DNA from 2 places in the Afifella aestuarii genome. Region 2 is predicted to be linked to the other one. Evidence: predicted binding sites of a transcription regulator. Region 2 holds the regulator's gene; the other holds the start of a gene.
The links. The regulator PhoB, encoded in region 2, activates phosphate uptake and scavenging genes when phosphate is short. The targets are predictions, from matches to a motif close to TGTCATNNANCTGTCAT.
Positions count from the first base shown of each region.

Region 1: a site for PhoB is predicted at 11,038-11,054, ahead of EO094_RS05040 (glycerophosphodiester phosphodiesterase family protein). Genes of this name have one in related genera too.

Region 1 covers NZ_SAUF01000001.1:1,078,625-1,094,383, forward strand. Annotated here, with positions in the region: gene EO094_RS04985 (4Fe-4S dicluster domain-containing protein) at 50-2,872, shown strand; gene nrfD (NrfD/PsrC family molybdoenzyme membrane anchor subunit) at 2,956-4,266, shown strand; gene EO094_RS04995 (DUF3341 domain-containing protein) at 4,263-4,781, shown strand; gene EO094_RS05000 (c-type cytochrome) at 4,778-5,275, shown strand; gene EO094_RS05005 (hypothetical protein) at 5,272-6,330, shown strand; gene EO094_RS05010 (hypothetical protein) at 6,323-6,673, shown strand; gene EO094_RS05015 (thioredoxin domain-containing protein) at 6,670-7,464, shown strand; gene coxB (cytochrome c oxidase subunit II) at 7,461-8,408, shown strand; gene ctaD (cytochrome c oxidase subunit I) at 8,401-10,062, shown strand; gene EO094_RS05030 (cytochrome c oxidase subunit 3) at 10,055-10,699, shown strand; gene EO094_RS05035 (cytochrome C oxidase subunit IV family protein) at 10,696-11,001, shown strand; gene EO094_RS05040 (glycerophosphodiester phosphodiesterase family protein) at 11,144-12,412, shown strand; gene phnF (phosphonate metabolism transcriptional regulator PhnF) at 12,450-13,199, opposite strand; gene phnG (phosphonate C-P lyase system protein PhnG) at 13,308-13,820, shown strand; gene phnH (phosphonate C-P lyase system protein PhnH) at 13,820-14,419, shown strand; gene EO094_RS05060 (carbon-phosphorus lyase complex subunit) at 14,419-15,531, shown strand; gene EO094_RS05065 (alpha-D-ribose 1-methylphosphonate 5-phosphate C-P-lyase PhnJ) at 15,528-15,759, shown strand, end outside.
Region 2 covers NZ_SAUF01000002.1:295,383-311,141, reverse strand. Annotated here, with positions in the region: gene EO094_RS09915 (error-prone DNA polymerase) at 1-411, shown strand, start outside; gene EO094_RS09910 (substrate-binding domain-containing protein) at 643-1,689, shown strand; gene pstC (phosphate ABC transporter permease subunit PstC) at 1,840-3,213, shown strand; gene pstA (phosphate ABC transporter permease PstA) at 3,210-4,580, shown strand; gene pstB (phosphate ABC transporter ATP-binding protein PstB) at 4,689-5,435, shown strand; gene phoU (phosphate signaling complex protein PhoU) at 5,456-6,142, shown strand; gene phoB (phosphate regulon transcriptional regulator PhoB) at 6,160-6,855, shown strand; gene upp (uracil phosphoribosyltransferase) at 7,113-7,757, opposite strand; gene EO094_RS09875 (phosphopentomutase) at 7,882-9,102, opposite strand; gene deoA (thymidine phosphorylase) at 9,102-10,418, opposite strand; gene EO094_RS09865 (purine-nucleoside phosphorylase) at 10,415-11,221, opposite strand; gene cdd (cytidine deaminase) at 11,221-11,610, opposite strand; gene EO094_RS09855 (ABC transporter permease) at 11,612-12,580, opposite strand; gene EO094_RS09850 (ABC transporter permease) at 12,615-13,754, opposite strand; gene EO094_RS09845 (ABC transporter ATP-binding protein) at 13,751-15,394, opposite strand.

The DNA of each region.
Region 1 (15,759 bases), on a different contig from region 2:
CGGAGACCGGGCGGCGGAGACCACGAAAGAATTTCCGGATGGCATCCGTATGGGCCCGGTCAATCGGCGCACCGCCCTGAAGCTTATGGCGGCGAGCGCGGCCCTCTCGGCGGGTGCCTGCGGCCGTCAGCCGGAGACGATCGTTCCCTATGTGAACATGCCGGAGCGGCTGGTGCCGGGCGAGCCGCTGGCCTTTGCGACCGCAGTGACGCTTGCCGGCATCGCCCAGCCGGTGATCGGCCAGACATTTGACGGAAGGCCGACCAAGCTCGAGCCGAACGTCGACCATCCGGCCGCGGCGGGCAGCGACGCCTTCACCCAGGCTGCGATCCTGTCGCTTTATGATCCGGATCGCTCGAAGGCGGTGCGCAAGGGGGCCGACACCGCCTCGTGGGACGGATTTGCCGCCGAATTCCTGCCGCGCATCGAGGGCCATCGCGCCAAGCGGGGAGAGGGGCTCAGGATCCTGACCGGCCCTAGTACCTCGCCGACCTTTTTCGACCAGATCTCGACGCTGCTCGATCGCTTTCCGGAGGCGCGCTGGCATCAATGGGATCCGCTCGGCGAGGAGAATGTCCTGGCCGGCACCGAGCTCGCCTTCGGGCGGCGCTTGAAACCCGTCTATCGCTTCGATCGCGCCCGGTGCGTCCTGTCGCTCGATGCCGATTTTCTCGGCGCCGGCCCCGAACAGACGCTCAACGCGGCGCGCTTCGGCGCGGCGCGGCGGGTCTGGGGTGATAAGCCGGAGGGCTTCCTTCGGCTTCATGTCATCGAGCCGGTTCTGAGCCTCACTGGCTCCAATGCGGACCATCGGCTCGCCGTGCGACGCGGGCGGGTCGCAGAGCTTGCGCAGATGATCGCCGCTCGGTTTGGCGCGGACAACCTGCCGGAGGGCAGGGTCGATGAAAATGCCCGGGTCTTCGTCGAGCGCCTGGTGCAGGAGCTTTCGGCCCATCGCGGCCAGGCGCTCGTCGTCGCCGGGGCTGCACAGCCGGCGGAGGTGCATGCGCTTGCCCATTGGCTCAACGCACAGCATGGTGGTCTTGGCGAGACGGTCGAGTTTCTGCCTGTCGACAATGAGGCGCCGTCTCACCTGGGCTTGCGTGAGCTTGTCGAAGAGATCGATGCGGGCAACGTCGAAACCCTCCTGATTTCCGGCACCAATCCCGTCTACAGCGCGCCTGGGGATTTCGATCTCGCCGACCTCCTCGGCAAGGTGCCATTCTCGGTGCATCACGGGCTTTACCGCAACGAGACGGCGGCGCGCACGACCTGGCATCTGCCGGCGCTGCACGACCTCGAATCCTGGAGCGATGCGCGCGCCGCCGACGGCACCGTCACGTTGCTCCAGCCGCTGATCACGCCGTTGTTTCGCGGTCGCTCGCTCTTTTCTGTGCTCGGCGCCTTCTTCGGCGAACTCGATGCGGATGATCGCGAGGTGCTGCGCGCGCATTGGCGGCGCGCGAGCGGTGCCGGCGATTTCGAGACCTGGTGGCGAAAGAGCCTGCGTGCTGGCTTCGTGGAAGGCTCGGCGCCGCAGAGCTTCCGGCCGAGCGCTGTGGCTGTGCCCAAACCTGTTGCACCGGCGGTGGAGGACGATGGTTATGAACTCGTCTTCCGCCCCGACACGAAACTCTGGGACGGCGATTTTGCCAACAATGCCTGGCTGCAGGAATTGCCCGATCCCGTGACCAAGCTCGTCTGGGGCAATGCGGCACTCGTCTCACCGCGCGATGCGCTCAATCTCGGGATTGAAGACGGAAACCTTCTGGACATCAGCCTCGGCGAGAGCCGGCTGATGCTGGCGGCGATGGTGGCCGTCGGCCAGGCGGAGGGGTCGATCGGGCTCGCGCTCGGCTACGGGCGGCCGGAGGCCGGGGTCATCGGTTCCGCGGTCGGCGTCGACGTCAATCCGCTGCGTCGCCTCGATGCGTTGTGGCATGCGACCGGGGCTCAGCTTCGCGCGATGAGCGATACGGGTCGTCTCATCCGCACACAGGAGCATTCCGATATGGAAGGGCGCGAGATCATCCGCGATCTCAGCTTCGCCGATTTCCTGCATGGCGCGGAGGAGAAAAACGAGGAGGTGCCGCCCTCGCTCTATCCCGATTGGGACTATCCCGATGCAGCCTGGGGCATGGTGATCGACCAGTCAGTGTGCATCGGCTGCAGCGCCTGCGTGACCGCCTGTCAGTCGGAGAACAACATCCCCGTCGTCGGGCCGGAGGAGGTGGAGCGCGGCCGCGAGATGCACTGGATCAGGATCGATCGCTATTTCCGTGGCGAGCCGGACGCGGCGGAAGTCCTCTTCCAGCCTGTGCCATGCATGCATTGTGAGAAGGCGCCCTGCGAACCGGTCTGCCCGGTCGAGGCCTCGGTTCATGATCGCGAAGGCCTCAATGTCCAGGTCTACAATCGCTGCATCGGCACCCGCTTCTGCCAGGCCAACTGCCCCTACAAGGTTCGCCGTTTCAACTTCTATGGTTATGGCGATGAGCAGGCCTACGAGAACCTCGACGACCCGCTCTATCACGCGGCCGCCAATCCGGACGTGTCGGTCAGGAGCCGTGGCGTCATGGAAAAATGCACCTATTGCGTGCAGCGCATCAGCCGGGCGCAGCAGCGCGCCGACCGAGAGGGGCGGGAGCTCGAGGAGGGCGAGGTGCGCACCGCCTGCCAGAATGCCTGCCCGACGCAGGCGATCGCCTTCGGCGATATCAATCGCAAGGACAGTCTCGTCTCGCAGCTGAAGGGCGCCCGGCACGAATATGACCTTCTCGGCGAGCTCGGGACGAGGCCGCGCACCTCCTATCTGGCGCGCATCCGCGCCGAGGCGGCAAGCACCGGATCCGGGCGGGGAGAGGGCGCATGAGCGCCAGCGCCTCCACGACGCCGGAGACGGCCGAAGCGCGGCAAGAACCCTTGCGTGGCCCAGCGCAATACCTGCCGGAGCCGATGAGCTATGAGGCGATCACCAGCGAGGTCATGAACCCGCTGTTGATGACACGGGTCGGGCGCATCTGGTGGATCTCGCTCCTCGTCAGTCTGGCGCTGACGGTGATGATGGTCGTGTCGATCCTCTGGCTCTTCGCCAACGGGATCGGGGTGTGGGGCCTCAACCAGTCGAACATCTGGGGCTTCGCGATCGCCAATTACGTCTGGTGGATCGGCATCGGCAATGCCGGCACGCTCATCTCCTCGATGCTGCTTTTGACGCGGCAGCGATGGCGCGCCTCCGTCAACCGTTTCGCCGAGGCAATGACCTTGTTCGCCGCCGCTATTGCCGGGCTCTACCCGATCCTGCATCTCGGACGGCCGTGGTTCTTCTACTGGCTCATGCCCTATCCCAATACGATGGGCGTCTGGCCGCAATGGCGCAGCCCGCTCGTCTGGGACTTCTTCGCCATTGCGAGCTACCTGATCTTTTCGCTGCTCTTCTGGTACACCGGCCTCATCCCCGATCTCGCGACCGCGCGCGACAGGGCCGCTCCGGGACTCCGGCGGGCGCTCTACGGCTTCATGTCCTTTGGCTGGACTGGCTCCGCCTCCGACTGGCTGCGGCTCGAGAGCTTTTACAAGACGGCGGCGGCGATGGCCGTGCCGCTCGTCTTCTCCGTCCATTCCGTCGTCGGGCTCGACTTCGCGGCCGGTCTCGCACCCGGCTGGGCGGAGACGATCTTCCCGCCTTATTTCGTCTTTGGTGCGGCCTATTCAGGCTTTGCCATGGTGGTGACGCTCGCGATCCCGATCCGCTGGGCCTTCAACCTGCAGGGGCTCGTCACCCGAAGCCATCTCAACGTGATGGGCAAGATGCTCCTCTTCCTATCGCTCATCATGTCCATCTCCTACGCCACGGAATGGTTCATGGCCTGGTATGCGGGCTCGGAGGCGGAGCGCGATCTGATCCTCTTCAAGTTCTTCGGCGCCTACGCGCCCTATTACTGGCTGATGCTCGCCTGCAATTGCGTCATCCCGCTCGCCCTCTGGGTTCCCGCGGTGCGGCGCACGCCGAAGCTCATCCTGGCGGTGGCGCTCGCCATCAATCTCGGGATGTGGCTTGAACGCATCTTGATCACCACGACGACGCCCTCGCACGGGCACCTGCCGTCGAGCTGGCAGATCTACACGCCGACCATCTGGGACTGGACCTTGTGGTTCGGCACGCTCGGCTTCTTCACGCTTCTCTTCCTCATCTTCGTGCGGCTCGTTCCTTTCATCTCGCTGCATGAGGTGAAGCAGTTCGACTGGCAGAGGAGGCGCGCATGAGCGGGCATCACCTCCTAGCCGGTTTCGCCGAACCCGGTGAACTGATGGGGGCAATTGAGAAGGCGCGGGAGGCGGGCTTCTCTGATCTCGAGGCGTATTCGCCCTTTGCGATCGAGGGCGTTGCGGAAGCGATCGGCCATCGTCCGACGCGCATCCGTATCGTCATGGCCGTTGCCGGCGTGATCGGCGCTGCCTGCGGCTTCGGCCTGCAGGCGTGGAGCGCCATGGTCGCTTACCCGATCAATTCCGGCGGCCGGCCTTTGTTCTCCTGGCCGGCTTTCATGCTTGTGACCTTCGAGCTCACAGTTCTTTTCGCGGTCGTTGCAGGCTTCGTGGCCTTCATCCTGCGCTCCGGGCTGACAAAGCTGCACCAGCCGCTCTTCGCGGCGCCGAATTTCCATCGTGCCTCGCATGATCTCTTCTTTCTGCGCGTGACGGTGGATGGCGACGCCAATGCGGCGCGCGAACTCCTTAAGGGGCTGTCGCCGATCGTCATCGACGAGGTGCCGGCATGAGGTGGCTCGCCATCCTCCCCGCTCTTCTCCTGCTTGCCGGCTGTCAGGAACAGGAGATGGCGAAGCAGCCGAAGCTGAAGACTTATGCCTTCGCCGAAGCTTTTGCGGGTCAAAGCGCCGCCAGGCCGCTGCCGGAGGGCGTCGTGGCGCGCTCCGATCCGGTCGATGCGCAACAGGCTTTGGCGCCGCCGAAGCCGACGCTGGCGCTCGTTCAGCGGGGGCGCGAGCGCTTCGAGATCTTCTGCGCGCCGTGCCACGGCTATGCCGGCTATGGCGACGGCATGATCGTCGCACGCGGTTTCCCGCAGCCGCCATCATTTCATTCGGATCGGCTCCGGGCGACGTCGGCGCAGCACATCTTCGATGTCATCACCAATGGCTACGGCGTCATGTATTCCTATGGCGACCGCGTGCCGCCCAAGGATCGCTGGGCGATTGCGCTTTATCTACGCGCCTTGCAGCTCTCGCAGATGCAGGAAGGAGTCGGGCAATGACAGCTCCCGCGCTCGCTCTGCGCCCGCAGGGTTGGCGGATGTCGCTTCTTCTCCTCGCGGTGATCGTGTTGGTGGCGCTCGTTGTCGCGGCCGTTTTCCTGACGCCGCCGGGGCTTTCAGGTGCCTGGCTTATTGCCTGGCTCTTCCTGCTCGGCTTTCCGTCCGGAAGTCTCGTCCTTCTTCTCGCGCACGGCCTGACGGGCGGTGATTGGGGATTTGTTGCGCGGCCCTTCCTGGCGGCGATGGCGCTCACGATGCCGCTCCTTGCCGTCGCCTTCGTGCCCATCTCATTGTCGCTGCCGGATATCTATGTCTGGGCCGGCCATGCGGAGGCCGTGCGGCACGAGGCGGTGGCAGAGTTTTATCTCAACGCTCCCGCCTTCCTCCTGCGCAGCATCGTCATTCTGGCGATCTGGTCGGTGCTTGGCGTCCTTGCGGCGCTCGTCCCGCTCGGGCCGGTTGTGTCAGCGGTCGGCATCCTCCTTTACGGCCTCAGCATCAGTTTCGGCAGCATCGACTGGCTGATGTCGCTCGACCCGAAATGGTTCTCCACCGCCTATCCGGCGCTCCTCAGCGTCTCGGAGATAGGATCGGCGCTCGCGCTTGTTGCGGTCCTGCGTGCGGTCTTCGGTCAGGAGGTTCGGAACGGCGATTTTGCCGGTCTCCTCATCGCCGCCATTCTCGGCGTCACCTACCTTGCCTTCATCCAGTATCTCGTCATGTGGTCCGGCAATCTGCCGGAGAAGGTCGGATGGTATGTGGCACGGCTTACGCCCTCCGGCACCGCGCTTGTCGCCGCCACCTTCATCGTCGGCTCGGTTCTGCCCTTTTCGATGCTTCTCTTCTCCGCGGTGCGGAAGAGTGCGCGCTGGACAGGGGTCGCCGGCCTCTTTTGTCTCATCGGTCTTTATCTGCACCTGACCTGGCTCGTCGGGCTCGCGCCGGCAGTGGCGTGGCTTGCGCTTTTGCTGACGATCCTTCTCGGCGGCGCCTGGCTCGCCATCGTCGTGTCACTCCTTGGCGCACGTCACGAAGGGGAGGAGCGTCATGCCTGAACAAAGCTGGCGTGCCCACGAAGCGGCCGAGGTCCCGGGGACGAGGGTGTTTCTGGCGGGCGCAGCGCTTCTCGGTCTCATGGTCTTCACGCTCGCGCTCGTCGCATTCCTCTTCACCTTCGTCGGCCAGCCGATCGAGCAGACCCTGCCGCGGCCGATGCGGCCGGCGGGGCCTGCTCTCCAGGTCGATCCGGTCGGGGATCTGCAGGCCTATCGGGTGCGCGAAGGAAAGCGCCTCAACGACGCCGTGGCGATGCCCATCGACGAGGCGATGAAGACCGTTGCCGCCCGACCCGACCCCTATGCGCCGCTCCTGCCGCCACAATCGGAGGAGGTCCGATGAGATCGCTCGTCCTTGCTCTTTTCCTGTGTTTCGCCGCCATGCCAGGCGTTGCTCTTGCGGGGCTCGCGAAATCCGAGATCGACACGGTTGGCGTCACCAAGCGCATCGGCGCGCCGCTCAAGGCCGATCATCTCGTCGATCTTGAAGGAGAGCCCGCGCCGCTGCCGGCTTCCGGCGACAAACCCGATCTCGTCCTCTTCGTCGATTTTACCTGCGAAACGTCCTGCGGTGTCTCTGCCGACGCGCTCCTGTCGCGGCTCTCGGGGCTGACGCTGAAGCCTGGTGACGATTTCGATCTTTCCATCATCGGGCTCGACCCTAAGGACGGGCAGGCGGAGGCGAAGACCTTTGCCGAGGAGCATATCCCGAAGACGGAGCGCTGGCAGGCGGTGCGCGTTCTGCGCGGCGACAAGAGCGAGATCGCCCATCTCCTCGATACGGCCGGCATCCGTATTTCCTACGACAAGGAGCGTGATCAGTTCGCGCATCCGACCGCCGCCGTCCTGCTCGACAAATCCGGCGAGATCCGCCGTTATGTCGATCCATTCGCCTCGGAACCTCTCGATTTCCGTCTCGCCCTGACGGATGCCGGCGACGGCAGTGTCGGATCGCTCGGCGACCGGTTGTTCCTGCTCTGCTATGGCTGGAATCCTGCGACCGGCACCTATTCTCCGCTGATTGCGCGCATCCTGACGATCTCTGCCGCCTTGAGCGTGGCCGCGATCGCAGCGCTCGTCCTAACGCTTCTGTGGCGTGAGCGGCGTGGCAAGGGCCGGGAGAGCACGGCATGAGCGGTCTCTCCAGTTTTATCTCTGCGGCGTCGGAACGGGCGCGTCAGACCGATCTCCTCTTCTTCTCGGCGACCGCGCTCTCCGCCTTCATCATCCTTCTCGTCGCTGGCCTGATCATCGGGCTTTCGATCCGTTATCGGAAGAATTCCACCGCCGACCGATCGGAATTGCCATCGCTGCTGCAGCGGGAGTTCGAGACCGGCTGGACGCTCGCCACCGTGCTTCTCTTCGTGACGATCTTTGGCTGGGCGTCGGCACAAGGTTTTGGGGCTATGACGCCAGCGGGCGAGCCGCTGCAGATCAACGTCGTTGCCAAGCAATGGATGTGGAAGAGCGAACATCCAGGCGGCGAGCGCGAGATCAACGAGCTGCATGTGCCGGCGGACCGGGCGATCCTGCTGTCGATGAATTCGCAGGACGTGATCCACTCGTTTTTCGTGCCGGCGTTGCGCATCAAGCAGGATGTGGTGCCGGGCCACACGGAAGCCCTGTCCTTCATCGCCGACAAACCCGGGACCTATGCGCTTCTCTGCGCGGAATATTGCGGCACCCAGCATTCCAAGATGACCGGCAAAGTCATCGTCATGGAAGAAGAGGATTACGCTGACTGGCTTTCCCACCAGGAGGCCGACAATTCTCTCGCGGCGCAGGGCGAACGGCTGTTCACGACGCTCGGATGTTCGGGGTGTCACGGCAACAGCGCCAATGTCCGCGCGCCGCCCCTCGAATATGTCTACGGCTCTCCGGTGGCACTCGCCGACGGGCGGATCGTGGAGGCGGATGACGCTTATCTGCGCGATTCCATCCTGCAGCCGAAGCGCGATGTCGTCGCCGGTTTCAAGCCGATCATGCCGAGCTTTGCCGGACGCGTCTCGGAGGCGAACCTTCTGGCGCTCCTCGCCTATTTGAAGAAGAAGCCACAGCAAGAGGCCCGCGATGACTGACACGATCGCACATAGCGGTGCCGTAGAGACGGCCGAAACCACAGAGGAGGCGCTCGGGCGCTCCTATCTCAACGAATCCGGGGCGACGCTCTCCTCGTGGCTTTTCACCATCGATCACAAGCGGATCGCCATCCTCTATGCGATCTCGACGACCGTCTTCTTCTTCATCGGCGGGGCCGCAGCGACGCTTATCCGCTTGGAGCTTCTGACGCCGGCCGGCGATCTCGTCGCCGACGACACCTACAACAAGCTCTTTACCCTGCACGGGATCACCATGATCTGGTTCTTCCTCGTGCCGGTGATCCCGACGACGCTCGGCAATTTCCTCGTGCCCTTGATGCTCGGCGCGCGTGATCTCGCCTTTCCGCGCCTCAATCTCTTTTCCTGGTATCTCAATATCGGCGGCGGTGTTCTGGCGCTTGCAGCCATCATCCTCGGCGGTGTCGATACCGGCTGGACCTTCTATACTCCGTTCTCGAGCTTCTATTCCAATTCCTATGTCTCGATCGCCGCTATCGGGGTCTTCCTGACCGGCTTTTCCTCGATCGCGACCGGGCTCAATTTCATCGTCACAACGCATACGATGCGCTGCCCGGGGCTCACCTGGTTCCGTCTGCCGCTCTTCATCTGGGCGAATTATGCAACGAGCCTGATCATGCTGTTGGCGACGCCGGTTCTCGCCATGGCGCTTCTGCTGATCGTGGCGGAACGCTGGTTCGGGCTTGCCATCTTCGATCCGACGCGGGGTGGCGATCCGCTCCTCTTCCAGCATCTCTTCTGGTTCTATTCACATCCGGCCGTCTACATCATGATCCTGCCGGGCATGGGCGTCGTCTCGGAGATCATCACCTGCTTCGCGCGGCGCCGGGTCTTCGGCTACACGGCGATGGTCTTCGCGATCCTCGCGATCGCCGTCATCGGCTTCTTCGTCTGGGGCCACCACATGTTCGTTTCGGGCCAGTCGTCCTATGCGAACCTCGTCTTCTCGTTCCTCTCCTTCATGGTGGCGGTGCCCTCGGCGATCAAAGTCTTCAACTGGACCGCGACCTTGTTCCGCGGTCGCATCACCTTTGAGGCGCCGATGCTCTATGCGCTCGGCTTCGTCGGCCTCTTCACCATGGGCGGGCTGACCGGGCTCTTTCTCGCCTCCGTGCCGATCGATCTCCATGTGCACGACACCTACTTCGTCGTGGCCCACTTCCACTACATCATGGTGGGGGGGATGGTTTCGGCCTTCTTCGGAGGCTTGCATTTCTGGTGGCCGAAGATCACCGGCCGGCTTTATCCGGAACGCTGGGCGCAGGCGGCGGCGATCATGATGTTCGTCGGCTTCAACACCACTTTCTTCCCGCAATACATTCTCGGCTATCTCGGTATGCCGCGGCGCTACCATGCCTATGCGCCGGAGTTTCAGATGTTCCACGTCGCCTCGACGCTCGGCGCCGTGCTTCTGGCCGTCGCCTATCTGATGCCGCTCTTTTATCTCGGCTGGTCGCTTTTCTTCGGGCGCGTTGCCTCGGCCAATCCCTGGGAGGCGACTGGGCTCGAATGGACGACGGCTTCTCCGCCGCCCCAGCACAATTTCTTTTCGACGCCGGTCGTCCGCGAGGATCCCTACAATTACCACCCTGAGGGGACACCGAAGGATGCGTGAGATCAGCCCCTTCGCTGGGATAGTCCCCGAACAGTTCGACGACCGCGGCCAGCAGCGGCAGGCGGCCGAGTTCGGCATGTGGATCTTCCTCGGCACCGAGGTCTTGTTCTTCGGCGCGATCTTTCTCGGCTATACGCTTTATCGCATGGCCTATCCGGCCGCGTTCGAGGAGGCCGGACGCGAGACTCTCGTCCTCATCGGCAGTGCCAATACCGCCATTCTCCTGATTTCGAGCCTGACGGCGGCGCTTGCCGTGAAGGCCGCGGAATTCGGCAGTTCGCGCCTCGTCGTCAGGCTGATTGCGGCGACGATTGCGCTCGGCCTCCTCTTTCTGGCGCTCAAGGGCTACGAATACCACCACGACATCAAGAGCCATTTCGTGCCCGGTGATCCGCTCTTCCGCCTGTCGGAACACGCGGTGATCTTCGTGTCGTTTTACTGGGCGATGACCGGTATCCACGCCATCCATATGGCGATCGGGCTTGGTGCCTGGGCGGTCGTCGCAATCCTCGTCCGTCGCGGGCGCGTCGTGCCCGACAAGACCAACACGATCGAGGTCGTGGGGCTCTACTGGCACTTCGTCGACACGATCTGGATCTTTCTTTACCCACTTCTCTATCTCGTGGGGCGATCATGACGGCGTCGGAGCCAAAAGAGCGGCGTGAGCCTGATCTTCGGCAGCTTCTCTTCCCGGAGTTTTCCGTCTGGGCGGCGCTGATGGTGCTCTTCCTCGCCTCCTGGTGGGTCGCCTATTGGCCGATCGGCATCTGGAAGGTGGTCGTCAATCTTGCGGTCGCCGTCGTGATGGCGGGCCTTTCCTCAGTGGTCTTTATGCATCTGGCGCGATCCGGGGCGCTGTTGCGCCTTGCCGCGGGCGCTTCCGGGCTGTGGCTCACCGCGCTCTTCGTCCTGACCTTCAGCGATTATCTCACCCGCTGACGCCGGGCCCCTTCTTCCTGCGATGCTTCATCTTCCCGTCATCCGCGCGACATTCCGTGTTTGCGCCGTGCGTCTATGCGAGGCTTCGGCCTTGTGCCGTCCGTTGCGCTATCGCGTTCTGCCATCGAGGAAGGTTTAGCCCATGAAGCACGTTCTCGTACGTTCGGCCTTTGCCGCCGGCACCCTTTTGGGTGCGGCCTGCGGCTTTGCAGCCGATGCGCTCGCCCAGGATTCCCTCCCGCAGGATAACCGTCCGCAGGCGCAGCTCGGCCCGCGGCCCTTCTATCTCGTCAACGACATGGACGAGGGCGAGCTCAAGGATGCGCTCAAGGCCTGCGAGACCGGACCGTTCTATCGCACGGCGTTTTCCATCGGCCATCGCGGCGCGCCGATGCAGTTTCCAGAACACACCCGCCAGTCCTATCAGGCGGCGGCCGTGATGGGGGCCGGCATCATCGAATGTGACGTCGCCTTCACCAAGGATCGCGAGCTCGTCTGCCGGCATTCACAATGCGATCTCGCCACGACGACCGATATTCTCGCCCACGACGATCTCGCCGCGAAATGCACGACCCCGTTCAGCCCGGCCTCCGGCGACAAGAAGGCGGAGGTGAAATGCTGCACGTCGGATCTGACACTTGCGGAGTTCAAGTCGCTCAAGGGCAAAATGGATGCGGGCAATCCGGATGCGACGAGCGTTGCCGAATTCATGGATGCGACGCCATCCTGGCGCACCGACCTCTACGCCACGAACGGCGAGTTGATGTCCCACAAGGAATCGATCGCGCTCTTCAAGGATCTCGGGGTGAAGTTCACGCCCGAGCTCAAGGCGCCGAGCGTGGAGATGCCGTTCGAAGGCGATTACACCCAGGACGATTACGCGCAGCAGATGATCGACGAATACGAGGAGGCGGGCGTCGATCCGAGCGACGTCTATCCGCAATCCTTTCAGCTCCGCGATATTCTCTACTGGATCAAGAACGATCCGGAGTTCGGCAAACAGGGTGTCTTCCTCGATGATCGTGACGAGACGCTCGAAGGCTTCGATGCCAACAATCCGGAGACGTTCGAGCCGTCCATGCAGGAGCTTGCCGACGAGGGCGTGAAGATCATCGCGCCGCCGAGCCATATGCTCCTCACCCTCGACGAGGCGGGAGAGATCGTGCCGTCCGCCTATGCGAAGGCTGCGAAGGAGGCGGGTCTCCAGATCATCACCTGGTCGCTCGAGCGCTCCGGCACGCTGACCGATGGTGGCGGCTACTACTATCAATCGGTCAAGGATGCGATCTCGCATCCGGGCGACGAATACGAGGTGATCGACGTGCTCGCCAAGGATGTCGGCGTTATCGGCATGTTCTCCGACTGGCCGGCGACCGTCACCTATTATGCCAATTGCATGGATCTGAAGTAGCCCCCCAACCTCGGGGGCGAACACGGAAAGGGCGCCGTCAGAGGCGCCCTTTGTCGTTGCCGTCCTCTTCGATGACGATTTCCATGCGCTCCGCCGCAAAGCTCGTCAGCGACAGATGCAGGGGCGAGCCGTCCGGTTCGACATTGAGCGATTCCGTTACGAGGACGGTCGCCCCGCGCGGCAGAGCGAGTTTCTCGTTTTCGGCGGGCTCTGCAGATCGCGCACGCACCTTGGTCCAGCGGCGGACATAATCTTCGACCCCGTGATGGGCGAGTGCCCGGGTGATCGATCCGGTCTCGGCGTAGATCGGCACGAGATCGGGAAACCGTTCGGCGGAAAACCAGCTCCTTGCCGTTGAGATCGGTACTCCATCGGCGACGCTCAGGGTTTCGAGGGTGATGAGCGGCGTGCCCTGCGCGAGCTTCAGATGGTCGGCGAGCCAGACGGGTGCGGGCTCGATGCGGCTTGCGATCAGGCGGCCGCCGGGTGCGCGCGCCTGACGGCTGACGATTTCCGAAAAGCGCGTGCGCCGCGAAATCGGATAGGCGAGACGCTCCGAGGTGACGAAGGTGCCGCGGCCCTGGTCGGAGCGCACCAACCCTTCCGCAGCAAGAGCCGAGAGCGCGCGGCGCAGCGTGTGGCGGTTGACGCCAAAACGCTCCGACAAGGCGCTTTCGGAGGGCAGGGCCGTGTCGGCCGGCCAGCGGCCCGACAGTACCTCGCCGCGCAACAGATCGGCGATCTGGCGCCACAACGAGACGCCGGCTCCGCGATGCACATTCTCCATCGTCGTTTTTGTCCCCCGAGCGTCGGACCGTCATCGTTGTGTCAAGCTTGTCTGCCTATTGTATGCTTGTATATAACAATAGACAAGTTCGAAGCTCGAGGTTCCGAAATGGCAGACACCGCCAGCGCAACTCGCGACCGGAACGCGGCCGCGCCCGAGGACTCGGACCTCGCGACGGAAACACTCGAGCGGCGCCGGGAGGTGCTTTCCGTCCTCGTGCGTGCCCGTGCTGATGAGCTCGCCGGGGCTTTGAGAGCGCTTAGCCCTTCGCCGGAATTCGAGGTGCTGCGCGCTCCGGAATTTGGTCTCGCCATGACGCGCGGGCGCATCGGCGGTGGTGGCGCTCCCTTCAATCTCGGCGAGGTGACGGTGACGCGGACGGTGGTTCGGCTTGCAAGCGGCGAGGTGGGCTACGGCCATATTCTCGGGCGCGACCGCGAGCGGGCGCATCTCGTCGCCGTCTTTGACGCGCTTTGGCAAAACGAGGCGACGCGCGCCTTCGTGGAAGATCGCGTGGTGGCTCCGGTCGCGGCACGAACCACCGAGGAGGACGGTCAGGTGCGCGTGAAAACAGCGGCGACCCGGGTGAATTTCTTCACCATGGTGCGGGGAGAAGACTGATGGCAGACGCGCTTGGCGGTGGTTTCAAGGATCCGGTCTTCTCTTCGCAGGCGGTGTTTCGGCGGCTGCTCGATGCTCTGTCGCGACCTGGCCGTGTCGTCGACATGCCTCGGCTTGTGGCGCCTCCGCCTCCCTTAAAGCCGGCGGCGGCCGCCGTTCTCGCAGCCCTTGCCGATGCGGATACGCCGGTCTTTCTCGACAAGGCGTTGAACGCCAGCGGCGAGGTGCGTGGATGGGTCGGCTTTCACATCGGCGCGCCAATCGTGGTGGTGCCGGCGCGGGCATCGTTTGCCGTGATCGCCGATCCGGCCGCGATGCCGCCGCTGTCGGAGTTTGGCCTCGGCACAGAGCAATATCCCGATCGCTCGACAACGCTCGTCGTGCAGGTCGCGGGTTTTTCCCGCGGACTTAATCTCTGGCTCTCCGGCCCCGGCATCGAAGACGTGGCGGGCGTGCAGGTCGAAGGCCTTCCGGCAAGGCTCGTCGAAGAGTTCCGCGCCAACCGGACGCTCTTTCCTCGCGGCGTCGATCTCGTGCTTGCCGCCCCCTCGGCGATCCTCGGGCTGCCGCGCTCAACCCGTATCATGGGAGAGGCCTGATGTATGTCGCGGTAAAGGGCGGCGAGGCGGCGATCGCCAATGCGCATCGTCTCTTGGCCGAGAAGCGGCGCGGCGACAGGAACGTCCCGTCGCTGACGGTCACGCAGATCCTGGAGCAGCTGTCGCTCGCCGTGGACCGGGTGATGAGCGAGGGCTCGCTCTATGATCGCCGGCTTGCGGCGCTCGCGATCAAGCAGGCGCGGGGCGATCTCGTCGAAGCGATCTTTCTTGTCCGCGCCTATCGCACGACTTTGCCGCGCTTCGGCGCGTCTCGGCCGATCGAAACGGGGGGGATGCTCGTCGAGCGGCGCATCTCGGCGACCTTCAAGGATCTGCCGGGCGGGCAGCTTCTCGGACCGACCTTCGACTACACGCATCGGCTTCTCGATCCGGCCCTTGAGGAGGACGACGCGGTGGAGGCGGCGGCGAGCACCGAGGATCCGGGAACGGAGGCGATGCCGCGCGTCACCGACCTCCTCGGTCAGGCCGGGCTGATCGAGCCTGATCCGGAGGGCGAAGACGAGCCTGCCGATCTCACGCGCGAGCCCTTGTCGTTTCCGGCCGGCCGCGATCTCCGCCTGCAGGCGCTTGCCCGCGGTGATGAAGGTTTTCTCCTGGCGCTCGGCTATTCGACACAGCGGGGCTTTGCCCGCTCGCACCCTTTCGCTGCCGAAATCCGCATGGGTGAGGTCGATGTCGAGATCGAGGTGCCGGGTCTCGATTTTCCGGTCCCTCTCGGGTGCATCAAGGTGACGGAGTGCCAGATGGTCAATCAGTTCAAGGGCAGTGCTGAAGCGCCGCCGCAATTCACCCGCGGCTACGGCCTCGTCTTCGGACATGCGGAGCGCAAGGCGATGGCGATGGCGCTTTGCGACCGGGCGCTTCGGGCGCGCGAACTCGGCGAAGATCAGACGGCGGCGGCGCAGGACGAGGAATTCGTGCTGTCGCATGCCGACAATGTCCAGGCGACAGGCTTCGTGGAACATCTGAAGCTGCCGCATTACGTCGACTTCCAGGCCGAACTGGAGCTGATCCGGCGGCTGCGAGCGGAGTTTGAAGCCGGTCGTGGCCCGGCCAAAGACGGGCAGGAAGATCAGGAGGCTGCGGAATGAACGCCACGGCTGAAACGCCCTACAACTTCGCTTATCTCGACGAGCAGACGAAAAGGATGATCCGCCGCGCCATTCTGAAGGCGGTGGCGATCCCGGGCTATCAGGTGCCGTTTGCGAGCCGCGAAATGCCGATGCCCTACGGCTGGGGCACGGGCGGAGTGCAGGTGACGGCCTCGGTCCTCGGCCCCGACGATGTCTTGAAAGTCATCGATCAGGGCGCCGACGACA
Region 2 (15,759 bases):
GGCCTCGTCCTGGTGCGTCAGCGCCCCGGCAGCGCCAAGGGCGTCATGTTCATCACCATCGAAGACGAGACCGGCCACGCCAATCTCATCATCTGGCCGAAGCTCTTCGAGCGGCAGCGGCGCATCGTCTTATCGGCCGGCATGATCGCCTGCCGCGGCCGCCTGCAGCGCGAGGGCGAGGTCACCCATATCGTCGCCGATCAGCTCATCGATCTGTCCGACCTCCTGAAAAAGGTCGGCGAGCGCGAGGCACCCTTCCCCTTCCAGCGCAGCCGCGCCGATCAGGCGAAATCCGGCGGCGGGCCGGATTCCCGCGAGGTGAAGGCCATGGGCATGCGCGGCCGCGACATTTTCATTCCCGACCTCAGATTCGACGGCGGCATTAAAGTGAAAACGCGCGATTTCCATTAACCAAATCGCCATCCTCCTCGCACCGCCCGCAGCCGCGGATTTCCGGGCTTCGCGCCCGCCCCCATCGCGGTCTTCCCTTTCCCGGGGAAACGATTTCCGCCCCGCTTCGGCCCGAGTGTCATTCAAGTGTCATACTAATTTCACAAACCTGTTTCGCCCGACGCCTAGGAAGACCCCGGTCATCGCTGCATGGCCATGCTTTATCACGAAGCAAAACAGGGAGATATCTCAGTGACTTACAAGCTTCTCGCTGGTGTCGCGGCGCTGGCCGTAGGCGCCGCCTTCTCGGCCGGCGCTGCCAACGCCCAGTCCCGTGACACGATCCAGATCGCCGGTTCCTCGACCGTCCTGCCTTTCGCCTCCATCGTGGCGGAAGAATTCGGCAACGCCTATCCGGACTTCAACACCCCGGTCGTCGGCTCCGGCGGCTCCTCGGGCGGTCTGCGCCAGTTCTGCCAGGGCGTCGGTGACAGCACCATCGACATCGCCGACGCTTCGCGCCGCATCAAGCCGTCCGAAATCAAGGCGTGCAACGACGCCGGCGTCAAAAAGATCATCGAAGTCCGCATCGGCTACGACGGCATCGTCTTCGCCACCAATGCCGACAAGGACAACTTCGCCCTGAAGCCGGTCGACGTCTACAAGGCGCTTGCCGCCAAGGTCCCGCAGGACGGCAAGATGGTCGACAATCCCTACACCAGCTGGAGCGACATCGATTCCTCCCTGCCGGATCAGGAAATCCAGCTCGCCATCCCGGCCGGCAATCACGGCACGCGCGAAGTCTTCGAGGAGAAGGTCGTTCTCCCGGGCTGCGAGGAAGCCGGTCTTCCGGAGATGAGCGAAGACGAGATGAAGGCGACCTGCCTCAACTTCCGTCAGGACCGCGTCACGGAGATCTCCGGCGACTACACCGAAACGCTGGCGCGCCTTGAAGCCAACGACAACACGATGGGCGTCTTCGGTCTCTCCTTCTACGACCAGAACCGCGACAAGCTGAAGGTCGCCACGATGTCCGGCGTCGAGCCGAGCATCGACACGATCGCCTCCGGCGACTACCCGGTCTCCCGCCCGCTCTTCTTCTACATCAAGGGCGAGCACATCGGCGTCATCCCGGGCATCAAGGACTATGCCGAGTTCTTCCTCTCCGACGACATGGCCGGCTCCGGCGGTCGCCTCGAAGAGGCCGGCATGATCCCGGCTCCGGAAGACGAGCTCGAGACGCAGCGGCAGAATGTCGAGGACGAAAAGACGCTCTCGGCTTCCGACCTGCAGGGCTAATCTGATAGGGGCGGAGCGTGCCTACACGCTCCGCCCTTTTCTCTTGTCGGTTTTCTTCATTTCCTCTCCCCACCATGGCCGTGACCGCAAGAGACAAAGGCATCGCGCTTTCGGTTCGCTCAGCGCGAGCGCGCAACGAGAGGTCTGTTCGTGAGTGATCTCATAATCGCCGGTATTCTGCTGACCCTGATGGCGCTCGGCTATCAGGTGGCGCTCGGCCGCTACCGCAAAGTGACGGGCCGTTCGGAGGTCCGCCCGCATTCCCGTCCGGCCTATCACGGCCTCCTCGTCGCCATCTGGTGCGCCATTCCCGCTCTCGCGGTGATCATCGTTTTCGGACTTTTTGAACCCGTCATCACCCGCTACGTGATTATGTCCGCCCTGCCGCCGGAAGTGCGCGAGCTGCCGGCCCACGAATTGCGCGGCGTCATGCAGCGCATCCACCAGATCGCCACTGGCTTCGGCATCGTCGGCGAAGCCAAGCCCTATGAGAACGTCGCGGCGACCCGGCTCGGCACCTATCACGCGATCTGGAATTTCGCGCTCATCGCGCTCGCGGCGTCATCGGCGGTCGCCGGCCTCGTCTACACTTTGCGCCGCATCACGCCGCGGCTGCGCGCCCGTAACGAGGTGGAACGCGTCATCCGCATCCTCCTGCTTTTGTGCTCCGCCGTCGCCATCATGACGACCGTCGGCATCGTCGCCTCGCTTCTCGGCGAGGCGGTGCGCTTCTTCGGCTTCGTCAATCCGCTCGATTTCTTCTTCGGCACGGTCTGGAACCCGCGCTTTTCCTCCGTCGGCGCCGGCCAGGGCGATTTCGGTCTCCTGCCGCTCCTCGTCGGCACCTTGATGATCAGCGCCATCGCCATCCTCGTCGCGCTGCCGATCGGGCTGATGACGGCGATCTACATGGCCGAATACGCCTCCTCGCATCTGCGCAACATCGCCAAGCCGATCATCGAAATCCTCGCCGGCATCCCGACGATCGTCTACGGCGTCTTCGCCCTCACCGTCGCGGGTCCGTTCTTCGCCGATATGGGGGCCGCCGTCGGCCTCGACATCAGCGCCACCAGCGCCTTCACCGCCGGCGCCGTCATGGGCGTGATGATCATTCCGTTCATCTCCTCCTTGTCCGACGACATCATCACGCAGGTCCCCGCCTCCATGCGCGATGGCTCGCTCGGGCTCGGCGCCACCCGCTCTGAGACGATCAAGCGCGTCATCCTGCCGGCGGCGCTCCCCGGCATCGTCGGCGCCTTTCTGCTCGCCGTCAGCCGCGCCATCGGCGAAACCATGATCGTGGTGCTCGCCGCCGGCAATTCGCCGGTGCTGCGCTTCAACCCGTTCGAGCCGAGCACCAGTGTCACCGTCTCGATCGTCAATCAGCTGACCGGCGACACCGATTTCGCCAGCCCGCAATCGCTCGTTGCCTTCGCCCTCGGCCTCACGCTTTTCATCATGACGCTCGGCCTCAACGTCGTGGCGCTCTACATCGTCCGCAAATACCGGGAGCAGTACGAATGAGCGCGACCGACACCGTGTCCGCTTCGGCGCCCGTCGACAGCCAACTCAACGCCGTCCGGGCCAGCCTCAAGCGCCGTCATGCGCAGGAGCGCCGTTTTCAGGTGCTCGGCCTTGCCGCGATCTTTGCCGCCCTAGCCATGGTGGCGGTGCTCTTCGGCTCCGTCCTCTTCAAGGGCGTTCCGGCCTTCTGGCAGTCGACCCTGCATCTTCAGATTTCGCTCAATGCCGATGTCATCGACGTCGGGCAGCCGCCGGTCCAGAAGGCGGATCAGAACCCGGCCGAATTCGAGGCCGAGCTGACCGACTGGCGGCGCGACCTCGCCCGCGTCAGCTGGAACAAGATCCTGGAAAGCGCCGTGCGCGGCGTCCTGCCGCCCGATCTCGCCGACGCCAAGACTCGTGACATCGTCGGCATCGTGGCAAGCGGCGAGCGCTATGCCTTGCGCGACATGGTGCTCGAAGATCCGAGCCTCATCGGCCAGACGATCGACGTCGATCTTCTCGCCGACGCCAATGTCGACAATTGGCTCAAAGGCAATATCGACCGCTCGCTCGGACAAAGCCGTCAGCAGCTATCCCCCGGCGAGCAGGAAATCGCCGATGCGCTCGCGGAAAAGGGTGTCATCACGCAGAGCTTCAATTCCGGCATCTTCTTCAACGTCGATTCGCGGTCCTCGCCGGCCTCGGCCGGTCTTGCCGGCGCCTTCATGGGCTCGCTCTACATGATGCTCGTCGTCATCATGCTCGCGGTCCCGATCGGCGTCGCCAGCGCCATCTATCTGGAAGAATTCGCGCCGACGAACCGCTTCACCGATTTCATCGAGGTCAACATCAACAACCTCGCCGCCGTGCCGTCGATCGTCTTCGGCCTCCTCGGCGCCTCGATCTTCATCAACTGGATGCATCTGCCCCTGTCGGCGCCGCTCGTCGGCGGTCTCGTCCTCACCTTGATGACGCTGCCGACAATCATCATCGCCACGCGCGGCACCTTGCGCGCCATCCCGCCGTCGATCCGCGAGGCGGCGCTCGGGCTCGGCGCCTCGCGAACGCAGATGGTCTTCCACCATGTCCTGCCGCTCGCCATTCCGGGCATTCTGACGGCCACCATTATCGGCGTCGCCCAGGCGCTCGGCGAGACCGCGCCGCTCCTTCTCATCGGCATGAACGCCTTTGTGGCCAGCGTGCCGGCGAGCCCGATGGATCAGGCGACGGCCCTGCCCGTGCAGATCTATCTCTGGCAGGGCAACGAGAACTTCAATTTCTTCGAAGCCCGCACAAATGCCGCCATCATCGTCTTGCTTGGTCTGATGATCAGCCTCAATGCGATCGCGATCCTGCTGCGCCAGCGCATCGAGCGGCGCTGGTAACTGGGAGAATTCGCCATGAACGATATCAGCCACAGCCCGAGCGCGGCCAAAGCCACGGCGACGAAAGCGCCGCCCGAAGTGCCGCAGGAGAGTGCCGCCGTGCCGAAAATGCGCGCCGAGAAAGTGTCCGTCCATTACGCCGAAAAGCAGGCCCTGTTCGACGTCGATCTCGACGTGCCGGAAAATCAGGTGATCTCGCTGATCGGCCCGTCCGGCTGCGGAAAATCCACCTTCCTCAGATGCCTCAACCGGATGAACGACACGATCGACATCGCGCGCGTCTCCGGCCACATCACGCTCGACGGCGAGAACATCTACGACAAATCGCTCGACGTCGTGGAGCTCAGGGCCCGGGTCGGCATGGTCTTCCAGAAGCCCAACCCGTTTCCGAAATCGATCTACGAGAACGTCGCCTACGGGCCGCGCATTCACGGCCTCGCCTCCGGCAAGCGCGACCTCGAAGAGATCGTCGCCACCAGCCTGCAGCGCGCCGGCCTCTTCAACGAGGTCAAGGACCGGCTCGACGAACCCGGCACCGGCCTCTCCGGCGGCCAGCAGCAGCGCCTTTGCATCGCCCGCGCGATCGCCGTGAACCCGGAAGTCATCCTGATGGACGAGCCGTGCTCGGCACTCGACCCCATCGCCACCGCCAAGGTGGAAGAGCTGATCGACGAACTGCGCGAGAACTATACGATCGTCATCGTCACGCATTCGATGCAGCAGGCGGCGCGCGTCTCGCAGCGCACGGCCATGTTCCATCTGGGTTATCTCGTCGAGGAGGGGCCGACGGACATGATGTTCACCAACCCCACCGACAAGCGCACCCAGGACTACATCACAGGCCGCTTCGGCTAATCGGGAGAGGAGTGAGCCCCGTGTCTGAACATATCGTCACCTCCTATGACGAGGAATTGCGGGAACTCGCCCGCTCCATCGCCGAAATGGGCGGTCTCGTCGAACAGCAGCTCGACGAGGCGGTGAATGCGCTGTTGAGCACCAATGCGCAGCTCGCCCAGGACGTCATCCTCGGCGACCGCCAGATCAACCAGATGCACTACCAGATCGAAGAGCGGGCGATCCTCGTCATCGCCAAGCGCCAGCCGATGGCTCAGGATCTGCGCGAAACCGTCGCCGCGATCCGCATCTCGCACGATCTGGAACGCGTCGGCGACCTCGGCAAGAACATCGCCAAGCGCGCGCTCGCCATCGAAGACCAGCGGATGAACCACCAGCTTCGCCGCGGTGTCGAACATCTCGCCAGCCTCGGCCTGCGCCAGCTCAAGGACGTGCTCGACGCCTATGGCTCGCGCGACGTGCAGAAGGCGATCTCGGTGTGGCGCTCCGACGACGAGATCGACGCCATGTATGTGTCGCTGTTTCGCGAGATGCTCACCTACATGATGGAAGATCCGCGCAATATCGGCATGTGCACGCATCTTCTCTTCTGCGCCAAGAACATCGAGCGCATCGGCGACCACGCCACCAATATCGCCGAGACGATCACCTATCTCGTCACCGGCAAGCAGATGGAACGCGCGGCGACTGCGCCGTCCGCGGGTTGACGGAGTGAGCCATGCAGGTGCCCCGGATTCTCGTCGTCGAGGATGAAGAACCGCTGACGCTGCTTCTGCGCTACAACCTGGAGGCGGAAGGCTATTCCGTCGACACGGTCGGGCGCGGCGACGATGCGGAATTGCGCCTTCTGGAAGAGGCGCCCGACCTCCTGGTCCTCGATTGGATGCTGCCGGGCCTTTCCGGCATCGAACTCTGCCGACGCGTTCGAATGCGCGAGGCGACCGCAAAACTCCCCGTCATCATGCTGACGGCGCGCGGCGAGGAAGACGAGCGCATCCGCGGGCTCGCCACCGGCGCCGACGATTATGTCGTCAAACCCTTCTCGGTGCCGGAGCTGATGGCCCGCGTGAAGGCGCTCCTGCGCCGCACGCGTCCGGAAATGGTCGCCGACAAGCTCGCCGCCGGCGATCTCGAACTCGACCGCGGCACCTTCCGCGTCTTCCGCGGGGGCCGCGAGATCCATCTCGGCCCGACGGAATTCCGGCTTCTGGAATTCCTGATGCGCAGCCCGGGACGCGTCTTCACCCGCGAGCAGCTCTTGAACGGCGTCTGGGGCCGCGACGTCTATGTCGACGAACGCACCGTCGATGTGCATGTCGGCCGCCTCAGAAAGGCGATCAACCGCGGCCGCATGCGCGACCCGATCCGCACCGTCCGCGGCGCCGGCTACGCCCTCAACGAACAGTTCGTCACGACCTGATTTTTTCGGGACAGTCCCGCCGGGATCTGCGGTGATGAGGAGGCGAGAGCTTCTTCGTTCCCGTGTGGCTTCGCTCCGACGTCGGCCAGGAAGCGCGTCCCCTCCCTCATCGCTGCAACTGAAGAACAGGGCCTGCGGCAGGCTCCCTTCCTCTCCCCTCTGGGGAGAGGCGCCCGCTGCAACGCCCTTGCGTCAGATGCGCTCGTCATCCTCAAGTCGAGGGGAAGAGCGTCCAGCAGGCAACTCGCCGAAAAACCCTATTTCGTCCCGTACATGCGGTCGCCGGCATCGCCGAGGCCCGGCAGAATATAGCCGTGCTCGTTCAGATGGCTGTCGATCGCGGCCGTCACCACCGGCACGTCCGGATGGGCGGCACGGAAGCGTTCCACGCCTTCGGGCGCGGCGAGCAGGCAGACGAAGCGGATGTCCTTCGCCCCGCGCTCTTTCAGGCGCTGGATCGCGGCGATTGCGGAATTTGACGTCGCCAGCATCGGATCGACGGCGATGACGACGCGTTCGTGCAGATCTTCCGGCGCCTTGAAGTAATATTCCACCGGCTGCAGCGTCTCCGGATCGCGGTAGAGCCCGACATGGGCGACGCGGGCCGCCGGCACCAGATCGAGCATGCCTTCCAGAAGGCCGTTGCCGGCGCGCAGGATGGAGGCGAAGACGAGCTTCTTGCCGGCCAGGGTCGGCGCCTCCATCGTGGCGAGCGGCGTCTCGATGGTCGTCGTCGTCAATTCCAGGTCGCGCGTCGCCTCATAGGTCAAAAGTGCTGCAATCTCGCGCAACAGGCGGCGGAAACTCGCCGTGGACGTGCCCTTGTCGCGCATGATCGTCAGCTTGTGCTGCACCATCGGATGATCGACGACGGTCACATCCCGTCTCGTTGAAGCGTCCACGCCCCTCTCCTTCTCGTCTCTTGTTCGTCGGCGGCTTCTGTCTCACCCTGGGTGAAATGGGTCACGGCACCAAGGTCAACCCGCCGCCTTGAACCGAAAGGCGATATTCACCGGCGAAATCGCCTCAGATCAGGCTCGCGCCCGCGGCAAGAGGCGGCAGGGCAAGATGTGCCGACAGCGTCTGGCCGACATCGGCATAGGTCGAAAGCTCGCCCGCCGGACGCCCTTCGATGCCCGGACCGAAGGCCAGAACCGGCACGGTTTCACGTGTGTGGTCGGTGCCCACCCAGGTCGGGTCGTTGCCGTGATCGGCCGTCAGGATGACGAGATCGCCCGGCTTCAACAGCGCAAAGAGCTCCGGCAGGCGGCGATCGAAGGCTTCGAGCGCCGCCGCATAGCCGGCCGGATCGCGGCGATGGCCGAAGATCTGGTCGAAATCGATGAAATTGGTGACGATGAGATCGCCGTCCTTCGCCGCCCGCGCCGCCTCCAGCGTCTTGTCGAACTGGCTCTCGTTCTCCGGCGCCTTCAACGTGTGCGTCACGCCGTGACCTGCAAAAATGTCGGAGATTTTTCCAATCGCCCAGACGTCGCGTCCCGCCTCCTTCGCCTCGTCGAGGAGCGTTCGCGCCGGCGGCGGCACGGAGAAATCCCGCCGGTTGCCGGTGCGCGCGAAAGTCTCCGCGCTGTCGCCCGTAAAGGGGCGGGCGATCACCCGGCCGATGCGGTACGGGTCGCAGAGCTTTCTCGCGATCCGGCAGGTCTCATAGAGACGTTCGAGCCCGAAAGCCTCCTCATGCGCGGCGATCTGGAAGACGCTGTCGGCCGAGGTGTAGCAGATCGGCTTGCCGGTCTTCACATGCTCTTCGCCGAGCTCCGCAATGATCGCCGTCCCCGACGCATGCGTGTTGCCGAGAATGCCCGGCAGCCCCGCTTCGGCGATCAGCGCCTGCGTCAACTCCGCCGGAAACGCCGGCTCGCTTGTCGGAAAGTAACCCCAGGCCTCGCGCAACGGGCAGCCGGCGAGTTCCCAATGGCCCGTCGTCGTGTCCTTGCCGCGCGAGCGTTCGCGGGCAAAGCCCCAGATCGCCTCGGGTTCTGCAACCCGCTCGACACCGGCCGGATAGGCGCCCGACGCCGCCTCCGCCGCCCGGCCGAGGCCCAGCCGGTTCATATTCGGGATGGTGAGCGGGCCTTGCCGCAGCCCGGCGCGGTCGGCCTCGCCGTTGGCGCAGCGCTCGGCGATATGGCCGAGCGTGTTCGCGCCCTCGTCGCCGAATTCCGCCGCGTCCTTCGCCCCGCCGATGCCGACGGAATCCATCACCAGGAAGAAACCGCGCGCCATCATTGCAGCCTTTCGACAATCAGAGGATTGGCCGAAACGGGTGTCTCGGCGATGTGATAGGCTCGCCGGATCGCATGCGCGGCATCGGCGAACGCCTCCTCGTCGCGGGCATGAACGAGGGCCAGCGGATGATCCGGGCCCACCTCGTCGCCGATCGCGGCAAGCTGCGTCACACCGACGGCATGATCGATCGTATCTTCCGCCCGGCGCCGGCCGCCGCCGAGTGTCACCACGGCGACGCCGATCGCGCGTGTGTCGATCGCCTCCACATAGCCCGTACTGGCGGAGCCGACCGAGCGCGTGAACGGCGCTTTCGGCAGATGGCCTTCCGGGTTTTCGACGAAATCCGCGGGTCCGCCGAGCGCGCTCACCATCTTCTGGAAGCGCTCGGCCGCCGCGCCGTTCGCAAGCGCCGCCCGCGCCATCTCCTCGCCAGCCTCCGCGGAGGGCGCAAGGCCGCCCAGCCTCAGCATCTCGCCGACGAGCGCGATGGTGACCTTTTCGAGCCGCCGATCGCGATGCCGGCCGGTCAGGAAATCGACGGCATTCTGCACCTCCACCGCATTGCCGGCGGCCGAAGCGAGCGGCTCGTTCATGTCGGTGATAAGTGCGGCTGCGGGAAGGCCCGCGCCCTTTGCGACCGTCACCAGGCTTTCGGCGAGACGATGCGCATCGGCCGGATCGGCCATGAAGGCGCCGGTGCCCGTCTTCACGTCGAGGACGAGGCCGGAAAGCCCGGCCGCGAGCTTCTTCGACAGGATCGAGGCGGTGATCAGCGGCACCGATTCCACCGTCGCCGTCACGTCGCGGATGCCATAAAAACGCTTGTCGGCCGGGGCGAGATCGCCGGTCTGGCCGATGATGGCGCAGCCCGCCTCCGCCACCACCTTGCGGAAGGTGGCAAGATCCGGCTGCGTCTTATAACCCGGAATGGAATCGAGCTTGTCGAGCGTGCCGCCGGTATGGCCGAGCCCGCGCCCGGAAATCATCGGCACCAGCCCGCCGCAGGCCGCCACGATCGGGGCCAGCATCAACGAGACATTGTCGCCGATACCGCCGGTCGAATGCTTGTCGAGGATGGGCGCGTCCGCCTCCGGCCAGGTCAGAACGTCGCCGGAGCGCGTCATCGCCTGCGTCAGCGCTACGATCTCCGCCTCGTCCATGCCGCGGAAGAAAACGGCCATGGCAAGCGCCGCCACCTGTCCTTCGGTGACGCTGCCGTCCGTCAGCCCTTGCACGAAGAACGTGATCTCGTCGGCGCTCAGCGCCGTGCCGTCGCGCTTGTTGCGGATGATTTCCTGCGGCAGAAAACTCATCTCGCCCCCTCCCCGGAGAAATGCCGCATCAAGATCGCCTCCAGCTTCTCTCCCCCGAGCGGTGCCACGGTCTTCGTCTCCTCATGCGAAAGCTCACGCCCGGTCATGCCGGCCGCATAATTGGTGATGACGGAAAAGGCCGCGACGCGAAGCCCGAGAAAGCGCGCCAGGATGACCTCCGGCACGGTCGACATGCCGATCGCATCGGCACCCAGAATGCGGGCGGCGCGGATTTCCGCCGGCGTCTCGAAGGACGGCCCGCTCACCCACATATAGACCCCTTCGGCGATCTCGCGCCGCGCCTCCTCGGCCGCGACCCGGAAATCGCCGATCAGCACCCGGTCATAGGCCTCCGTCATGCCGACGAAGCGCGCGTCGGAGGCCTCGCAGATCAAGGGATTGGCGCCGAGAAGGCTGATATGGTCGGTGATCTGCATCAGCGAGCCAGGCGGCATGTCCTCGCGCAGGCTGCCGGCGGCATTGGTCAAAATCAGCGTTTCGACGCCGAGAGCTTTGAGCGTCTCGAGCGCCGGGCGCATCACGTCGGCGCGGCCATGCTCATAAAAATGCGAGCGCCCGGCCATGAGCGCCACCGGCGTGCGCCCCAAAATCCCGAGCACCAGCTCACCGGCATGACCGGAGACGGAGGGCCGCGGAAAGCCGTCGAGCTCCGCATAAGGGATCGCCACGGCGTCCTGGAGCTTGCCCGTCAGGCCCGACAGGCCGGAGCCCAGAACGATCGCCGCCTTCGGCGCCATTCCGGCGCGGTCGGCGATGGTCTTTGCGGTTGTCTCGGCTCTCATCATTCCTCGTCCAGATCGAAAGCGAGCGGCAGGAGCGTGCCGAGCGACGCATAGGCGACGGGGCCCGTCGCATCGCAGAGATGCACGAGCGTCTCTTCGGTGCCGAATTCGCGCAGCCGCTGGCGGCAGCCGCCGCAGGGCGTGATGCGTGGCATCTTGGCGGCGAGAATGGCGATTTCGGCAATCTCCCGTTCGCCGGCCGCGACCATCGCCGCGATCGCCGAGGTCTCCGCGCACCAGCCTTCCGGAAAACTCGCATTCTCCACATTGGCGCCGACGAAAATCTTGCCGTTTGCGGTGCGCAGCGCCGCTCCGACGGGAAAATCCGAATAGGGGGCATGCGCGTTCAGCATCGCCTTCCGCGCCGCCTCGAAAAGATCGCGCGCCATTCTAGCGCTCCTTCACGTAAGGGATGCCGCCGGCCTTCGGCGGCACTGCGCGGCCGATGAAGCCTGCGAGCAGGATGACGGTCAAGATATACGGGAGCGCCTGCATGAACTGCACCGGCACCTCGCCGATCACCGGCACGTTGGCGCCCTGCAGGCGGATCGACACGGCATCGAGAAACCCAAAGAGGAAACAGGCGCCCATGGCCGGCCAGGGGCGCCATTTTGCGAAGATTAAGGCGGCGAGCGCGATATAGCCCTTGCCGGCCGACATGTTGACGATGAAGCCCGCCGATTGCGCGATCGCGAGATAGGCACCGGCGATTCCCGTCAGAATGCCGCAGATGATGACGGCCCGGTAGCGCAGGAAGGGGACGGAGACGCCCGCCGTATCGACCGCCGCCGGGTTCTGCCCGACGGCGCGCAGCCTCAGGCCGAAACGGGTGCGAAACAGCACCCACCAGGTGAGCGGCACCATCAGGAAGGCGACATAGACGATGAGATTGTGCCCGGAAATGAGCTCGTAATAGATCTCGCCCACGACGGGCACGTCCCGCAGCGCCTCTGCCCCCGGCAGGGTGATCGCGCCGAAGCGCGCATCGCCACCGAGCTGCGGCGTGCGCCCGCCCTGCGAAAACCAGGCCTGACCGAGAAGCGCCGTCATGCCGGCCGCGAGAAAGTTGATCGCGACGCCCGAGACGATCTGATTGCCGCGCTGGGTGATGGAGGCAAAACCATGCACCAGCGCCAGCACGATGGAGGCCGCGATTGCGGCGAGAAGCCCGAGCCAGGCGGAGCCCGTCCAATAGGCGGCGGCCGCCGCAAAGAAGGCGCCGGCCAGCATCTTGCCTTCCAGGCCGATGTCGAAAATGCCGGAACGTTCCGAATAAAGCCCGGCGAGACAGGCGAGAAGCAGCGGCGTTGCGAGCCGCACCGAAGAATCCAGGATGAGGACGATCGTGGTCAGATCCATCTTCGTCTCCCTCCGGCTCGCACTCTCCCCCGCCTCACGACCTCTCCTCCTCGGCCACGACGCGCTCGCGTTGGCTCGTCGACATCAGCGCAAACGCCCGCCCGATCCCTGGCCGGAACATGTGTTCGAGCGCGCCGGCAAAGAGAATGACGAGCGCCTGGATGACGACGATCATGTCGCGCGAGATCGTCGGCATGTCGAAGGCGAGCTCCGCGCCGCCCTGATAGAGCATGCCGAAGAGAAATGCCGCGAGCACCACGCCGACGGGATGCGCGCGGCCCATCAGAGCGACCGCGATGCCGACGAAGCCCGCGCCCTGAACGAAATCGATCTGCAGCCGCTGCTGGTCGCCCATCACCGGGTTCAAAGCCATCAGCCCGGCGAGCCCGCCGGAGACGAGCATCGTGACGATGGTGATCTTCACCGTCGAAATGCCGGCATAGACGGCAGCCGTCGGATTGAGGCCCGTGGCGCGGATCTCGTAGCCGATCTTCGTGCGCCAGATGAAATAATAGACGAAGACGCAGGCCGCGAGCGCGACGAAGATCGAGATATTGGCGGGCGCCGCCCCCATATCCGCGCCGAAGAGATGGAAGAGCCCGCCGAGCTCCGGCAGCGTGCCACCCGCCTCGAAGGTGCGGGTTTCCGGCTGCATGGAGCCGACCGGCGACAGATGGTCGACGAGGAGCCAGACCATCAGCGAAGAGGCGATGAAATTGAACATGATCGTCGTGATGACGATGTGGCTGCCGCGCTTTGCCTGCAGATAGGCCGGAATGAGCGCCCAGGCGGCGCCGAAGAGCGCGGCCAGGACCGTCGCGACCGGCAGTGTCACCCACCAAGGCACATAGCGGTCGAGCGCCAAGGCCGCGACGGCGACGCCGAGGCCGCCCAGATAGGCCTGGCCCTCGCCGCCGATATTGAAAAGGCCGGCATGGAAGGCGACGGCCACCGCGAGCCCCGTGAAGATGAAGTTCGTCGTATAAAAGAGCGTGAAGCCGACGCCCTCGCCGAAGCCGAGTGCCCCCCAGATCAGGATTTTTACCGCTTCCAGCGGGTTCTCGCCGATGAAGAGCACGACGAGGCCGGCGACCAGGAACGCCACGACGACATTGACGAGCGGGATGACGCCGACCTCGACCCATGTCGGCAGCTTTTCGAACGGCGCGCTCATGCTTTTGGCTCCGCTGCGCTCGCGCGGCCCATTTCGCCCTCCGCTTGAGCTTCCTCAGCGCTCTCCCCTTCACCCTCCTCCGGCGTCACGCCGGCCATCATCAGGCCGAGCTCGCCTTCCGAGGCCTGGGGCCCGCGCTCGCCGACGATCTTGCCGGCGAACATGACGAGGATGCGGTCCGACAGCGCGCGGATCTCGTCGAGCTCCACGGAGACGAGGAGGATCGCCTTGCCCGCGTCCCGCATCGCCACGAGCTGGTGGTGGATGAACTCGATCGCGCCGATATCGACGCCTCTGGTCGGCTGGCCGACGAGGAGCACGTCCGGGTCGCGCTCCATCTCGCGGGCGAGCACGATCTTCTGCTGGTTGCCGCCGGAAAAATTCGCCGTCTTCAGCCGCGGGTCGGGCGGGCGGATGTCGTATTGCTGCATCTTCTCGCGCGCTTCCGCCTCGATCGCGCTTCGGTCGAGAAAGGCGCCGCGCCCATAGGCCTTGTCGCGGTGATAGCCCAAGATGGCGTTCTCGTTTTCTTCAAAGCCCATGACGAGGCCCATGCGGTGGCGATCTTCCGGCACATGCGCGAGCTTTGAACGCCGGCGCATCGCCGGATCGGCGCGGCGGGCGAGATCCTCGCCGTCGGCCAGACGAATTTCGCCCGACGTCGCGGGGCGGATCCCCGACAGCGCCTCCAGAAGCTCCGACTGGCCGTTGCCGGAGACGCCGGCAATGCCGACGATCTCACCGGCGCGCACCTCAAACGACACGTCCGACACCCGCGCCACGCCGTTGCCGTCGACGACGGAGAGGTTTTTCACCGTCAACAGCGGTGCCCCCGGCGCCGCCTCGCCCTTTTCCACGCGCAAGAGCACATGCCGACCGACCATCAGCTCGGCGAGCTGTTCCGGCGTCGTCTCGGCGGTCGCAAGCGTCGCCACGATCTCGCCGCGGCGCATGATCGAGACATTGTCCGTGATCGCCATGATCTCGCGCAGCTTGTGGGTGATCAAAATCACCGTCTTTCCCTGGCTCTTCAGCTGGCGAAGGATGCGGAAGAGGTGATCGGCCTCCGACGGCGTCAGAACGCCCGTCGGCTCGTCCAGGATGAGCGTATCGGCGCCGCGAAACAGCGCCTTCAGGATTTCCACGCGCTGCTGCAGCCCGACCGGCAGATCGCCGACGACGGCATCGGGATCGACCTGCAGCTCGTATTCGCGTTCGAGCCGTTGCAATTCCGCCCGCGCCCGGTTCACCCCCGCCTTCAGAAGCGTGCCGCCCTCCGCCCCGAGGATGACGTTTTCCAGAACCGTGAAATTGTCGACCAGCATGAAATGCTGATGCACCATGCCGATGCCGGCCTTGATGGCATCGTCCGGCGAGGTGATTTTTCGCTTCTCGCCGCGCACGAAAATGTCGCCGGAATCGGCCTCGTAAAACCCGTAGAGGATCGACATCAGCGTCGATTTGCCGGCCCCGTTCTCTCCGACGATGCCGTGGATCGTGCCTTCTTCGACGACGAGGTCGATGTTGCGGTTGGCCTGGACCGCGCCGAAACTCTTGCTGATGCCGGAGAGCGCGATCGCCGCGGGCGCCTGCATGTCGAGCTCGCCCGGCATCCGGCCCGGCACCTCATCACCGGACATCATCGGCCCTCGCCCCCAGACGCGGTATGGGCCGCCTCATGGGCGGCCGGCTTTCTGCCCTTGGGACCTCCGCCCGGGCAAGCCCTGGCTGCGCGGGTTCTTGCCACCAGGGTCGCCCCCGCGCGAACTCGCGTTGCCCGAATCTTGCCCGCCCGAACGCCCGTTGCACGAACCCTGCCGGCCCGCACCTTGCCGGCCCGAACCTTGCTCATCCGAACCGATGCGGCCTCATACCCGCCTTTCGGCCGGGCGGCCTTTGCTTGCGGATCGTCTGTGTCGGGTCGGTCCGTTCTGAAATTCATGCAAGGCAAAACGCGTGGCAGGCCGGAACATGGCCGGATGGGACGGCTTTCGGCCATCCTGGC